3 regions of the Agrococcus sp. SGAir0287 genome follow, and region 3 is predicted to be linked to each of the others. Evidence: predicted binding sites of a transcription regulator. Region 3 holds the regulator's gene; each other region holds the start of a gene.
The links. The regulator HrcA, encoded in region 3, represses chaperone genes, less so after heat shock. The targets are predictions, from matches to a motif close to TTNGCACTCGNNNNNNNCGAGTGCNAA.
Positions count from the first base shown of each region.

Region 1: a site for HrcA is predicted at 2,521-2,547, ahead of C1N71_RS00895 (Hsp20/alpha crystallin family protein). Genes of this name have one in related genera too.
Region 2: a site for HrcA is predicted at 1,659-1,685, ahead of groES (co-chaperone GroES). Genes of this name have one in related genera too.

Region 1 is NZ_CP027942.1:188,171-192,925, forward strand. It holds gene C1N71_RS00885 (AEC family transporter) at 1-766, shown strand, start outside; gene rarD (EamA family transporter RarD) at 850-1,791, shown strand; gene C1N71_RS00895 (Hsp20/alpha crystallin family protein) at 1,959-2,423, opposite strand; gene C1N71_RS00900 (TerC family protein) at 2,768-3,760, shown strand; gene C1N71_RS00905 (Fur family transcriptional regulator) at 3,989-4,390, shown strand; gene C1N71_RS00910 (catalase) at 4,485-4,755, shown strand, end outside.
Region 2 is NZ_CP027942.1:2,476,472-2,481,226, reverse strand. It holds gene C1N71_RS11775 (hypothetical protein) at 1-371, shown strand, start outside; gene C1N71_RS11770 (class I SAM-dependent methyltransferase) at 437-1,615, opposite strand; gene groES (co-chaperone GroES) at 1,763-2,059, shown strand; gene rarD (EamA family transporter RarD) at 2,145-3,068, shown strand; gene C1N71_RS11755 (ABC transporter substrate-binding protein) at 3,232-4,482, shown strand.
Region 3 is NZ_CP027942.1:1,763,559-1,768,313, forward strand. It holds gene C1N71_RS08440 (16S rRNA (uracil(1498)-N(3))-methyltransferase) at 1-276, opposite strand, end outside; gene C1N71_RS08445 (DnaJ C-terminal domain-containing protein) at 276-1,367, opposite strand; gene hrcA (heat-inducible transcriptional repressor HrcA) at 1,364-2,386, opposite strand; gene C1N71_RS08455 (DUF4870 domain-containing protein) at 2,515-3,165, shown strand; gene hemW (radical SAM family heme chaperone HemW) at 3,232-4,467, opposite strand; gene C1N71_RS08465 (DUF1990 family protein) at 4,467-4,755, opposite strand, start outside.

The sequences.
Region 1 (4,755 bases), 1.5 Mb from region 3:
CCCGAGCGTCTTCCTGTCGACGTTCTCGCTCGCGACGGTCGCGCCGATCGTGCTCACGATGCTCGTGACGGCGGGAGCGCTGCTCACCCGTGCGCGCATGCGCCGCTCGACGACGGCCGTGGCAGTGCTCGCGACGACGACGGGCTTCACGAACTCGGGCAACATCGGCATCCCGCTCGCGACGTCGATCCTCGGCACGACGTCCTTCCTCGCGCCCAGCATCCTGCTGCAGGTGCTCGTGCTCGCGCCCGTCCTGATGGGCATCGCCACCGCCTCCGCGCACGAGGGGGCAGCGCAGCCCGCGTGGCGTCGGGCGCTGCGCCCGTTCGCGACGCCCGTCGTGCCCGCCGCGATCCTCGGAGCCGTCGTCATGCTGACGGGCGTCGAGATCCCGGATGCCGTGCTCATGCCGGCGGATCTGCTCGCGGACGCATCGATTCCCATGCTGCTGCTGGCGTTCGGCATGTCGCTGCGGGGCGCCCGTCCCCTCGAGCCGCTGCGCCGCGAGACGACGGTCGTGCTCATCCCGCTGCTCGGCAAGCTCGTGCTGCTGCCGCTGGCGACGCTCGGGTTCGGGCTGCTGCTCGGCTTCGGCGGCCTCGAGCTGCTGGCGCTCGTCGTCATCGCGTGCCTGCCGTCGGCGCAGAACATGTACGCCATCGCGTCGTCCTACACGTCGGTGGGCGCCGTGACGCGCACGATCGTGCTCACGACGACGGTGCTGGCGTGCCCGCTCGCGGTGCTCGCGGCCGGCCTGCTGGGCTGACGGACCGCGCCCGCGAGCGCTCCTAGGCTGGATGCGCGTCGGCGACCGCGCGACGCCCCCACCCACCGCCGCATGGAGGCCGCATGCTCGCGCCCGCCCGCCTCCGCGCCGCATCCGGCGTCGGCATGGGCGTGGTCGCCTCGATCGGCGCGTCGGTGCTCTTCGGTGCGCTCTTCCTCCTGCCGCCGCTGCTCGCACCGCTCACGGGACTCGAGATCGTCGCGTGGCGGGTCGTCGTCATGCTTCCGGTGCTCGTCGCGCTCTTCGCCGCGACCGTCGGCCTGCGCGACGTCGGCCGCGTGCTCGCCCGCATCCGCCGTCGACCCGTGCTCGCGCTCGTCCTGGTGGCCGACGCGGCGCTGCTGTCCGTGCAGCTGTGGCTCTTCGGATGGGCGCCGATCGCCGGCCACGGCCTCGACACCGCGACCGGCTACCTGCTGCTGCCGCTGGCCATGGTGCTCGTCGGCGTCGTGCTGCACGGCGAGCGGATGTCGCGCCTGCGCGTGGTGGCCGTGGTGGCTGCGCTGGTCGGCGTGGGCGCCGCGCTCGCGATCGGGGGCTCGGTGGGGTTCGCGACCGCCCTCGTGGCGTTCGGCTACCCGGTCTACTTCGACCTGCGGCGTCGGTTCGGCCTCGACGGGCCGGGGGCGACGGTGCTGGAGCAGCTGGTGCTGCTGCCCGTCGCCGTGGTGGTGCTCGTCGTCCACGCCGCGACCGGCGCGGGCGCGGCGTCCTGGGGCCATGCGCCGATGCTCGCGCTGCTCGGCGTCGTGAGCGGGGCTGCGCTCTGGATGTACCTGTCGGCGAGCCGCCTGCTGCCGTTCGGGCTCTTCGGGCTGCTCACGTACGTCGAGCCCGTGCTGCTCGTCGTCGTCTCGACCGTGCTGCTGGGGGAGGCCGTCGGCGTCGTCGACGCGCTCGTCTACGGCCCGATCGCCGTCGCGCTGGTCGTGCTGGCGCTGGAGCCGTGGGCTGCGCGACGCCGCGGCGAGCCGACGACGACGACGCAGCCCATCCCGCACTGAGGGCGCGCCGCATCGCCTCGCCTGCGGCGCGAGGGCACGCGCGAGCGCAGCCGGGCGGTCCTCCGCCCGGCCGCGCCGACCTGCGCTAGCGCCCGTCGATCAGGGCGAGCCATCGACCGAACGTCGGCTCGAGCTCCTCGTCCTCCGGCGAGCGCGGCGCCTCCGCGTCACGCATCCGCGCCGACCTCCTGCGTCGACGGCGCCTGGCTGATCGCACGGTCGCCGCCGGCGTGCTCGACCGCGATCTTGCGCGGCTTGGAGCGCTCGGCCACCGGGATCGTGAGCGTCAGGACGCCGTGCTCGTACGACGCGTGGATGGCGTCGAGGTCGATGTCGGCGCCGAGGCTCAGCTGTCGCGTGAAGCGGCCGGCCGCGCGCTCCTGCGCGAGCCAGTGCGCGCCCTCGGCGGCGCCGAGCGTGCGCTCGGCCTGGATCGTGAGCGTCTGCGCGTCGACGTCGAGGTCGATCGAGCCCGGGTCGACGCCCGGCAGGTCGACGTGCACGACGTAGTGGTCGTCGGCGCGGTAGAGGTCCATGGGCATCCACGGGCCGCCGCGCCGCGTGCCTCCGTTGGTCAGCAGAGCCGCCGCCATGCGATCCATCTCGCGGAACGGGTCGAAGGTCAGAGCCATGACAACCACCTCCTTGCAACGCGGTCCGCGCCCTGCGCGCGAGACCGGGTGTCGTGGCGATCGCCCTCGGGGACCACCCCGAGAGGCTGCGCCCAGATTAGCACTCTGCCCGTGAGAGTGCCAATGGTGCGACCTTGGAATCCGCTGGGATGCGGGCACTCGCGACGGTGCGGCTCGCCCAGCCCGGCGCGCCCTCCGGTATGCTGGTCGCAGCAAGGGGAGTACTCCCGACCGCGACGAGCCCGTCAGTTCGAGCATCCGCTCCGGGTCGTCGGTCTCACGGCATCGCCGTGAGATGGAGGAGACCTTGGTGTCCGATTCGCACACCGAGCCCTGGAGCTGCCATGCAGGTGACACCCCTGGTCTGGATCGTCACGATCCTCGTCACGATCGCGTTCTTCGTCTACGAGTTCTTCGCGCATGTGCGCAAGCCGCACGAGCCCTCCCTCGGGGAGGCGGCGCGCTGGTCGGCGTTCTACATCGGCCTCGCGCTGCTCTTCGGCGTCGGCATCGGCGTCACGAACGGCTGGACCTTCGGCGGCGAGTACTTCGCCGGCTACCTCACCGAGAAGGCGCTGTCGCTCGACAACCTGTTCCTCTTCATCGTCATCATGACCGGCTTCGCGGTGCCGAGGATCTACCAGCAGAAGGTGCTGATGATCGGCATCGTCATCGCCCTCATCATGCGCGGCGCGTTCATCGCGGTCGGCGCGGCCCTCATCGAGAACTTCTCGTGGGTGTTCTACCTCTTCGGCGCGTTGCTGCTCGTCCTCGCCATCCAGCAGCTGAAGGGCGACCACGGCGACCCCTCGGACGGCCGCTTCATGCGGCTCGTCCGCCGCATCCTGCCCGTGACGGACGAGTACCACGAGGACCGACTCGTCGTGCGGAAGGACGGACGGCGCTTCGTGACGCCGATGCTGCTCACGATCGTCGCGATCGGGTTCATCGACCTCCTCTTCGCCCTCGACTCAATCCCGGCCATCTACGGCCTCACCGAGGAGGCGTACATCGTGTTCACCGCGAACGCGTTCGCGCTCATGGGCCTGCGCCAGCTCTACTTCCTCATCGGCGGGCTCCTCGAGCGCCTCGTCTACCTCGGGCAGGGCCTCGCGGCCATCCTCGGCTTCATCGCCGTGAAGCTCGTGCTCCACGCCCTCCACGTCAACGAGGTGCCGTTCATCAACGGCGGCGAGCCCGTGCCGTGGGCGTTCGACATCCCCATCTGGTTCTCCCTGACCTTCATCGCGGGCACGATCGCGATCGCGACGGTCGCGAGCCTCGTGAAGACGCGCGCGGACCGCTCGCGCGCCGTCGAGGAGGCCGCGCAGCGCTGAGTCCGTGGCGTCGCTGCGCCCGCCTCGCGTGCATGCGGGGTGGGCGCGGCGACGCGCTGCGGCGTCCGGCGCGCGGTGCGACCGTCCGCCCGTCGGTCGCCGACTCGACACGCCGCAGATTTGAGTCGTTCACGATAGGGCGGCAGGATGGGGGACATGCACCTCGTCGAGACGCCGCCGGACGACGGCATCGACGCCGCCCTCGAGCGTCGTGTCGCGCACGAGGGCATGCTGCGCACGCGGGGCCTGCGCGTGACGCGCGGACGCCTCGCCGTGCTCGCGGTGCTCGCCGACCATCCGCACGCCGACGCGGACGCCATCCATCGGCGCGTGGGCGACCTCGAGCCCGGCATCTCGCTGCAGTCGGTGCACAACGTGCTCGGCGCCCTGCACGAGGCCGGCGTGCTGCGCCGCTTCGAGCCCGCGCGCTCCGCCGCGCGCTTCGAGCTGCGCGTCGACGACAACCACCACCACGCCGTGTGCTCGCGGTGCGGACGCGTCGAGGACGTCGACTGCGTGACGGGCGAGGCCCCATGCCTGCACGCGCCCGCGCCCGCCGGCTTCGCCGTCGTGCAGGCCGAGGTGACCTTCTGGGGGCTCTGCGCCGACTGCGCGCGCTCCGAGCGCTGACCGCGGCGCACGTCCCGACGACCGTCGGGCGCTGCACCGACCCTCCGACCGAACCGACCCGCCCCATGACCCGACCGAGGAAGCAGAGGACACCATGACCCAGCGGACCACCACCAACTCCGGAGCGCCGGTCGCGAGCGACCAGCACTCGCAGTCGGTCGGCGCCGACGGCGCCATCGCGCTCACCGACCACTACCTCGTCGAGAAGCTCGCGCAGTTCAACCGGGAGCGCGTCCCCGAGCGCGTCGTGCACGCCAAGGGTGGCGGCGCGTTCGGCACCTTCACGGTGACGAGCGACGTCTCGCAGTACACGCGCGCCGCCGTCTTCCAGCCCGGCGTCGAGACCGAGATGCTCGCGCGCTTCT
Region 2 (4,755 bases), 710 kb from region 3:
CGCAGCAGCAGCCGGGCTACGGCCAGCAGCAGTACGGCCAGCAGGCCGGCTACGGCCAGTACGGCCAGCAGCAGTACGGCGCGCAGCCCGCGAAGGCACCGCGCGGCAAGCTCACGGGCATCACGATCACCGCGATCGTGCTCACGGGCGTCGGCCTCCTGCTCACGATCCTCTTCGCGCCGATCGCGGGCCTGCCGCTCATCGGCGGCATCGTCACGGGCGTCATGAGCATGCGCCGCGCACCGCAGAACAAGCCGTGGGGCCTCATCGCGACGATCGGCAGCGGCGTGCTGCTGGTCGTGGCCATCATCATCACGATCGTCTACGCGGTGATCTGGCTGCCGTGGTTCGCCAGCGGCGGCTCCTTCTAGCCGACCCCGCAGCACGAACGCCCCGCGATCCGCGGGGCGTTCGTGCGTCCGTCGCCGACGACGGCTCAGGCGCGCTCGGCGAGGATCGCGCGGTGCCTGCCGTCGACGCGCGTCGCGAGCAGCGTCGCGGCGCCGTCGCCCGCGAGCCGCAGGCGCCGACGCAGCCGGTCGGGGTCGACGTCGGCGCCGCGCTTCTTCACCTCGAGCGTCCCGATGCCGCGCGCCCGGAGCTCGCGCTGGATGGCGCGCTCGTCGAGCGGCATCGTCGCGACCACGCGGAAGCGCTGCGTGAAGGGGCTCACGACGTCCGCGTCGGTCGTGAGGTAGGCGATGCGCTCGCTCACGAGCCCCGCGTCGATCTCGGCCGCCACGGCGCCGATGAGCCGCGCGCGGATGACGGCGCCGGCCGGCTCGTGCAGCCAGGCGCCGAGCGCGCGCACGTCGACGGCATCCTCGTCGGGGGAGCCCGCGAGCTCGTGCGCCCCGGCGTCGTCGAGCACGATCGCCGAGGTGCGCACGCCCGGACGCGCGAGCGACCCCGTCCACGCCACGGCCTCCACCGTCTCGCCGTCGACCGTCACCCACTGCGCCTCGCCGTCGGCGGGCAGGTGCTCGTGGTCGATCGCGGGTCCGAGCTTCACGCCCATCGGCCGCTCGTCGGCCAGCGACAGGAGCCACGGCAGCGACGGCGACCACGCCTCGACCGGCAGCCGCCGACCCGTCGCGTCGCGGCGAGCCGGGTCGGCCCAGATCGCGTCCACGTCCCGAAGGTCCGCGTCCTCCGCGCGGCCGTGCACGACGGTCGCCTCGGGCAGCGGTGCGAGGTTGAACCCGGCGACCGCCGCGGTCACCTCGTCCGCATCCACCGCGCGCACCGTGCAGCCGGTCGCGGCGATCGCCATCGCGTCGCCGCCGATGCCGCAGCCGAGGTCGGCGACGGAGGCCACGCCCGCATCGCGCATGCGCCCCGCATGGACCGCCGCGACCCGCAGGCGCGTCGCCTGCTCGAGCCCGGCCTCCGTGAAGAGCATCGAGGCTGCGAACGGGCCGAACTTCGCCGCGCCCCGCCGACGGAGCCGAGCCTGGGTCAGCACGGCGGCGACGAGCGCCGGGTCGTGCCCGCGGCGGCGCAGCGACTGCACCGCCTGCACGGCGCCGCCGAGGTCGTCGAGCGTCGCCGACACCTCGTCGAGCAGCGCGAGCCCGTCGCGCGAGAGCAGCAGACGCAGGGCGGCGGCATCCATCCCACCATCCAAGCAGCCGCCGCCACCCGGATCGGCCTCCGAGTTGGCACTCATGTTGCCCAGGTGCCAGCCGCTCGCGTACAGTCGTTCTGGCACTCGACACCGTCGACTGCCAACGAAGACATCCGACTGAGGAAAGAGGCAACCGTGTCGGTCTCCATCAAGCCGCTCGAGGACCGCATCGTCATCCGCCAGGTCGAGGCGGAGACGACGACTGCCAGCGGTCTCGTCATCCCGGACACCGCCAAGGAGAAGCCCCAGGAGGGCGAGGTCGTGGCCGTGGGCCCCGGCCGTGTCGACGACAACGGCAACCGCGTGCCCGTCGACGTCGCCGAGGGCGACCGGGTCATCTACTCGAAGTACGGCGGCACGGAGGTGAAGTTCGGCGGCGAGGAGTTCCTCGTGCTGTCGGCTCGCGACGTGCTCGCGGTGGTCGTGCGCTGACGCGACGCCACGCATCCGCGACGGCGGCACCCGATGGGGTGCCGCCGTCGCTGCGTCCATGGGCATGCGTGAGGATGGGGAGACGATGAGGACGACGGAGTCGGGGCGCGGGCTGGCGCTCGCGGTGGGCGCATACGCCGTGTGGGGCGTCGTGCCTGCGTACGTCGTGCTCATGCAGGGCGTCGCCGCAATCGAGCTCGTCGGCTGGCGCGTGCTGGCGTCCGTCGTCGTCGCCGCGCTCATCGTCACCGCCGTGCGCGGCTGGGGCGCCCTCTGCGCGGTGCTGCGCGACCGGCGCTCGCTCCTGGCGCTCGGCGCCTCCGGCCTCGCGATCCTCGTGAACTGGACGGTCTTCGCCTACGCCGTCCTCTCCGGCCACATCATCGAGACGAGCCTCGGCTACTTCCTGAACCCGATCCTGTCGATCGTGCTCGCCGTCGTCGTGCTGCACGAGCGCCTGCGACCGGCGCAGTGGGTGGCGGTGGGCATCAGCGTCGTCGCCGTCGTCGTGCTCGTCGTCGCCTACCGCTCGTTCCCGTGGATCGCGATCCTGCTCGCGCTCGCCTTCTCCGTCTACGGCCTGCTCAAGAAGCAGGTCGGCGCCCGCGTCGACGCGATCACGGGGTTCACGCTCGAGACCGCAGCCACCGTGCCGTTCGCGATCGGAATGCTCGTCGTCTCCACGATCGTCGCGGGGCCGACGATCCTCGACGTCCCGCCGCTCGTGCAGCTCGCCGTCGTCGGCTTCGGCGTCGTCACGGCCGTGCCGCTCATGCTGTTCTCGGCGGCGGCCCGTCGCGTCTCGCTCACGACGCTCGGCTTCACGCAGTACCTCGCGCCGATCCTCTCCCTCCTCTTCGGCTGGCTCGTCATGGGCGAGCCGATGCCGCCCGAGCGACTGATCGGCTTCGGACTCGTGTGGCTCTCGCTCGCCGTGCTCATGGTCGACCTCGTCGTCGCCGAGGGTCGTCGACGCCGCTCGCCGGCGGTGCCTGCGCCCGCGCCCTGACGCGTCCTCGCGGTGCGACGCACGGTGCAGGAGCCGTGATCGAACCGCGACCAGACCGTTACACGTTCGTCACGAAATCGAGCGTTCTTCGCTTCCGTGCGCGCCTAGGGTTGACGGCAACCCGGCGTGGCCGGGCGTACCCTGAGGACTCCTGAGGAGCACCATGAAGGCATCCCTTCACCAGCGTTCGCGCCGCGCCGCGCTGCTCGCTGCATCCACCGCGGGCATCGTCGTGCTCGCCGCCTGCTCCACCGGGGGCGGCGCCGGTGGCGAGAGCGACGCGCCGAGCGACGACCCGTTCATCGTCGGCACGATCCTGCCCCAGACCGGCAACCTCGCCTTCCTCGGCCCGCCCGAGTTCGCAGGCGTCGACCTCGCCGTCGCCGACCTCGAGGCCGCCGACTTCCCGTTCGACATCGAGCAGATCGACACCGACTCGGGCGACACGACGACCGACATCGCCATCCAGTCGGCCGGCCAGCTCGTCGACGCCGGCGCGTCCGTCGTCATCGGCGCCGCCTCGTCGGGCGTGTCGTTCACGTTCATCGACCAGTTCGTCGACGCGGGCATCGTGCAGATCTCGCCGGCGAACACGTCGCCCGACTTCTCGACCTACGACGACGACGGCTACTACTGGCGCACCGCCCCCTCGGACGTGCTCCAGGGTCGCGTGCTCGGCAACCTCATGGTGAACGACGGCGCCGCCAACGTGGCGTTCCTCTACATCAACGACCCCTACGGCATCGGCCTGGCGGACAACGCCGGCGCAGCCGTCGAGGCCGGCGGCGGCTCGGTGGTCGCCTCCGTCTCGTACAACCCGGGCGACACGAACTTCTCGTCGCAGGTGTCGGAGATCCTCGCCGCGAGCCCCGACGCGATCGGCATCCTCGCGTTCGAGGAGACGGCGAACATCATCCCCGAGCTCGTCTCGACGCAGGGATACGCGGCCAGCCAGGTGTACTTCGTCGACGGCAACCTCTCCAACTCGTACGAGTTCCCGGAGGGCACGCTCGAGGGCGCCAAGGGCACGCTGCCCGGCAACCCCGCCGACGACACCTTCCAGGACCGCCTCCTCGAGATCGACGACTCGCTGACCGACTTCTCGTACGCTCCCGAGTCGTACGACGCGGTCATCCTCGCGGCCCTCGCGGCCGCGCAGGGCGGCTCGACCGACCCCGAGACCATCCGCGACAACATGCAGTCGGTCTCGGAGGGCGGCACGAAGTGCACCGACGTCGCCGAGTGCCTGCAGCTCATCGCGGACGGCGAGGACATCGACTACGACGGCGTCTCCGGACCCATCGAGTTCGATGACAACGGCGACCCGACCGAGGCGTACATCGGCATCTACCAGTACGGTGCCGACAACCGCTACACGCTGCTCACCACGGAGTTCGGCTCGCTGAACGAGTAGTCGGTTCGGGCCTTCCGAATCCACAGCACACCAGAAGGGCCCCGGAGTCATCCGGGGTCCTTCTGCTGTTCCGGTGTCGTGCGGGGGTTCGTCTGCCATGACCGGGTCGGCGGTGCACGGCGATGGCGCTCCTCAGCTCAGACAATGGGGAAGGGAGGAGGGGATGCGGCCTAGCGGCCGCACCCCCTCCTCCCTTCCCCATAACTCGACACCCCGCGCCATCTCCGCGCACCGCCGTCCCTCCGTCTCGGGTGAGGAGCGAACGCCGAATCG
Region 3 (4,755 bases):
CAGCTCGTCGCGGTCGCCCTTCGCGAGCGCCTGCGCGAGGCCGATGCGGGGGCTCGGCACGCGCTCGCGGCGCACGTCGGAGACCTCGAGCACGACCTCGGGGCGCACCTCGACGAACCTCGCGGTCGCGAGCGTGCCGCGGCCGTCGCCCACGAGCACCGTCTCGCCCACGCGTGCGCGGCTCACGGTCGCGGCGTGCCGCGCGTCCTCGGGGCCGAGTCGCACGCGCTCGCCGACCGCGCCCTCGAGCGCGTCGACGTAGTAGCAGTGGGCCATCAGAAGCGCAGGAACCGATCGCGCAGCTTCGAGAACAGCCCCTGCTGGAACTGCGCCATGCGCGGCGCGGGCGGCTTCGTGCGGTCCCGCAGCTGCTGGAGCAGGTCCTGCGCCTTGCGGTCGAGCCGCGTGGGCGTGACGACCTGCACGCCCAGGCGCAGGTCGCCGCGGCCCGAGCCGCGCAGCCTCCCGACGCCGCGACCGACGACGGTGAGCACGTCCGCCGACTGCGTGCCCGGCTCGACCGAGACCGTCACGGGTCCGTCGATCGACTCGATCGTCGCCTCCGTGCCGAGCGCCGCGTCGATCATCGACACCTCGAGCGTGCCGAGCAGGTCGTCGCCGTCGCGGCTGAAGACGTCGTGGTGCGCGACGTGCACCTCGAGGAAGAGGGTGCCGGGCTCGCCGCCCGCCTCGCCGACCTCGCCCTGCCCGGGGAGCTGGATGCGCAGGCCCGTGTCGACGCCAGCGGGGACGTCGACGGGGATGCTGCGCTCGGCACGGACGCGACCGTGGCCTGCACACGTCGGGCACGGGTACGGGATGACGGTGCCGTGGCCCTGGCACGAGCCGCAGGGCTGGTTCGTGACCATGGTGCCCAGGAGCGAGCGCACCTGGCGCTGCACGTGGCCCGAGCCGCCGCAGATGTCGCACGTCTCCTCGCGCGTGCCGGGCGCCGTGCAGCGCCCCTCGCACGTCTCGCAGAGCACGGCGGTCTGCACGCGCAGGTCCTTGTGGACGCCGAAGACGACGTCGTGCAGATCGAGGTCGATGCGCAGCAGCGAGTCCTGCCCGGGGCGCCGGCGCGGACGCGGTCCGGGCTGCCTGCCCCCGCCTCCGCCGCCGAAGAACTGCTCGAAGATGTCCCCGAGCCCGAAGCCCTGCGCCTGCGGGCCGCGGTCGTAGTCCGCGCGCGACTGCGGGTCCGAGAGCACGTCGTAGGCGTGCGTGACCTCCTTGAACCGCTCCGCGGCCTCCGCCGACGGGTTCACGTCGGGGTGCAGCTGCCGAGCGAGCCTCCGGTACGCGCGCTTGATGTCGTCCTGGCTGGCCTCGCGGGGCACGCCCAGGACCTCGTAGTGATCGCTCATCGCTCCTCGTCGTCGAGCAGCCGGGTGAGGTACCGCGCGACGGCGCGAACGGCTGCCATGTTCGATGCGTAGTCCATGCGGGTGGGGCCGAGCACGCCGACGCGGCCGGCCTCGTGCCCGCCGGCGCCGTAGGCGCCCGTGACGATCGACGTCTCCTCGAGCCCGTGCGTCATCTCGCGGCCGATGCGCGTCGCGACCGACCGCTCCTCCGCGTCCATCTCGCCGAAGAGCCGCAGCAGCGTGACCTGCTCCTCGATGGCCTCGAGCACGAGCGTCAGCGAGCCCATGTCGGCGGCGCCGCGCACGAGGTGCGAGGCGCCGGCGATGACGAGCCGGTCGCCCGCGGTCGGCTCGAGCACCTCGCCGAGCGCGGCGACGAGCCGCTGCGTCGCCGTGGCCACGGCGGGCGCCGCGCCGTCGACGACGGCGACGAGCGCACCCTCCGCCTCCGTCGTCGGCTTGCCGCCGACGGCATCGTCGAGCGCGCGGCCGATGGCCTGCGCATCGGTGGCCTCGAGCTGCTGGCCGGCGTCGACCGTGCGCTGCTCGACGCGGCCGGAGTCGAGGATGACGACGAGCAGCAGCCGCGACTGCGCGAGCTGCACGACCTCGATGCGGCGCACCCGCGCCTTCGCGACCGAAGGGTACTGCGCGAGCGCGACCTGGTTCGTCAGCTGCGACAGCAGGCGAACGGAGCGCGCCATGACGTCGTCGAGGTCGTCGGCCTCGCCGAGGAAGCGGGCGATGGCCTGGCGCTGCGCCGGCGACAGCGGCTGCATGCCCTGCAGCCGGTCGACGAACACGCGGTAGCCCTTGTCGGTGGGGATGCGGCCGGAGGAGGTGTGCGGCGCGACGATGAGCTCTGCCTCTTCGAGCAGGGCCATGTCGTTGCGGATCGTCGCCGCGCTCACCCCGAAGGAGTGGCGCTCGACGATGGACTTCGACCCGACGGGCTCGCTGGAGGCGACGTAGTCCTGCACGATCGCCCGCAGGACCTCGAGGCCGCGATCCGTGACCATCGTCCCCCCTCGTCTGGCACTCGCCACTTCGGACTGCCAATCCTACCGCGACCGTGGGTGCGTTCCCAGCCGGGTGCGAGCATGATGGGTCCAGCCAGTTCCGGCACCCGTGATCGAGAGGTTCGACCATGACCGACCCCAACGGCCCCGCCGCGACGCCGGACGAGCCCCAGGCTCCCCAGTTCGGCGCGCCCGGCCAGGGGACGCCTGCCCCGGCGCCCGCACCCGGCGAGCCCGCGCAGCCCTTCTCCAGCCCCGCCCCCGGCGCGGTCCCGCCGCAGCCCGGTGCCGGCCAGCAGCCCTACGGCGCACCCGGGCAGCAGCCCTACGGCGCACCCGGCCAGCAGGCTCCCTACGGCGCTCCCCAGTACGGCGCCCCCGGCCAGCCCCAGTACGGCGCGCCCGCAGGTGCGCCCATGAGCCCGCAGGACGAGAAGCAGTGGGCGATGTTCGGCCACCTCGGCGGCATCCTCTGGGTCGTCTCGCTCGGCTGGCTCGGTCCGCTCATCGTGTTCCTGATGTACAAGGACCGCAGCCCGTTCGTCCGCCAGGAGTCGAAGGAGGCGCTGAACTTCCAGCTCCTCATGACGATCATCACCGTCGGCGGCTCGATCGTCGTGAGCATCCTCACGGCCATCACCTTCGGGCTCGCGTCGATCCTCTACCTGATCGTCTTCGCAGCCCCGATCGTCGGCATCATCTTCGCCATCATCGGCGGCGTCCGCGTGAACGGCGGCGGCTCGTACCGCTACCCGTTCAACTGGCGCATCATCAAGTAGCGCGATCGACTGCGCTCGACGAAGGGCACCCCGCACGGGGTGCCCTTCGTCGTGTCGCCGCCGCGGTCAGTCGGCGGCGGTGAGGCGGCGGACGATGGCGTCGGCGAGGAGCCGGCCGCGGAGCGTCGGCACCACGCGGCCGCGCACGGCGGCGGCGCCGTCGACGAGGCCGTCGGCGATGAGCCCGGCGACCTCCGCGCGGGCCGCGCCCTCGAGCGCCTCGGTCGGCAGCCCGTCGCGGATGCGGGTCTCGAGCAGCACGCGCTCGACGCGACGCGTGCCCTCGTCGAGCACCTCCCGTGCGAGGGCCGGCGACAGGCCGGTCGCGAGCCGCTGCGCGTAGGCGGCGGGATGCTTGACGTTCCACCACCGCACGCCGCCCACGTGGCTGTGCGCGCCAGGGCCGACGCCCCACCAGTCGTGGCCGAGCCAGTACGCGAGGTTGTGCCTCGAGACGGCCCCGTCGCGCGCCCAGTTCGACACCTCGTACCACTCGTAGCCCGCGCCGGCGAGCGCGGCGTCGGCAGCCTCGTACATCGCCGCGTGCAGGTCGTCGTCGACGGGCGCGACCTCCCCGCGGCGGATGCGCCGGGCGAGCGCCGTGCCCTCCTCGACGATGAGCGCGTAGGCCGACAGGTGTCCCGCGTCGTACGACAGGGCGGCATCGAGCGAGCGTCGCCAGTCGTCGAGCGACTCCCCCGGCGTGCCGTAGATGAGGTCGACGCTCACGGCGAGGCCGGCGTCCTTCGCCCACCGCACGACCCGCGGCACGCGCTCGGGATCGTGCGTGCGGTCGAGCGTGGCGAGCACGTGCGGCACGACCGACTGCATGCCGAGGCTCACGCGCGTGAAGCCGGCGTCGGCGAGCGCGCGGAGGTCGGCCGCGTCCACCGAGTCGGGATTCGCCTCCGTCGTGACCTCGGCGCCGGGGCCAAGGCCCCACTCGTCGCGCACCGCCGCGAGCATGCGGGCGAGGTCGCCGGGCGGCAGCAGCGTCGGCGTGCCGCCGCCGACGAAGACCGTCGAGATCGGCCGGCGCACCGCGGCGTCGTGCTGCGCGAGGTCCTCGAGCACGCGTCCAGCCAGGCGCACCTCGGCGATCGCCTGGTCGGCGTAGTCGTCCTGCCGAGCGCCGCGCAGCTCGGTCGAGGTGTACGTGTTGAAGTCGCAGTAGCCGCAGCGGACGCGGCAGAACGGCACGTGCAGGTAGACGCCCAGGTCGCGGCTCGCGGCGCCCGTCGCCGCCGAGGCGGGCAGGGCGCCGTCCGCGGGCGCCGCATCGCCGTCGGGCAGCCGACCCATCAGTCGACGCGGATGCGGCGCAGCGCGTCGAGGTAGCGCTCGTGGTAGCGGCGCTGCACGCGGCGTGCGACGGGACCGCCCAGCCTCGCCCACCAGGCGTGCGGCTTCGCGAGCACGCGCAGGTGGAAGAAGACCGACTCGTCCTCGGCGAGCTCGACGAGCATCCGCTCCTCGCCCGACTCCGGGTGCCCCTCGAGGGTGCCGAAGATCACGGCGTGCGTCGTCGCCTCGTCCTCCACCGCGATGACGCGGATCGGCGCGTGGATCTGCACGGGCCCGAGGCGGATG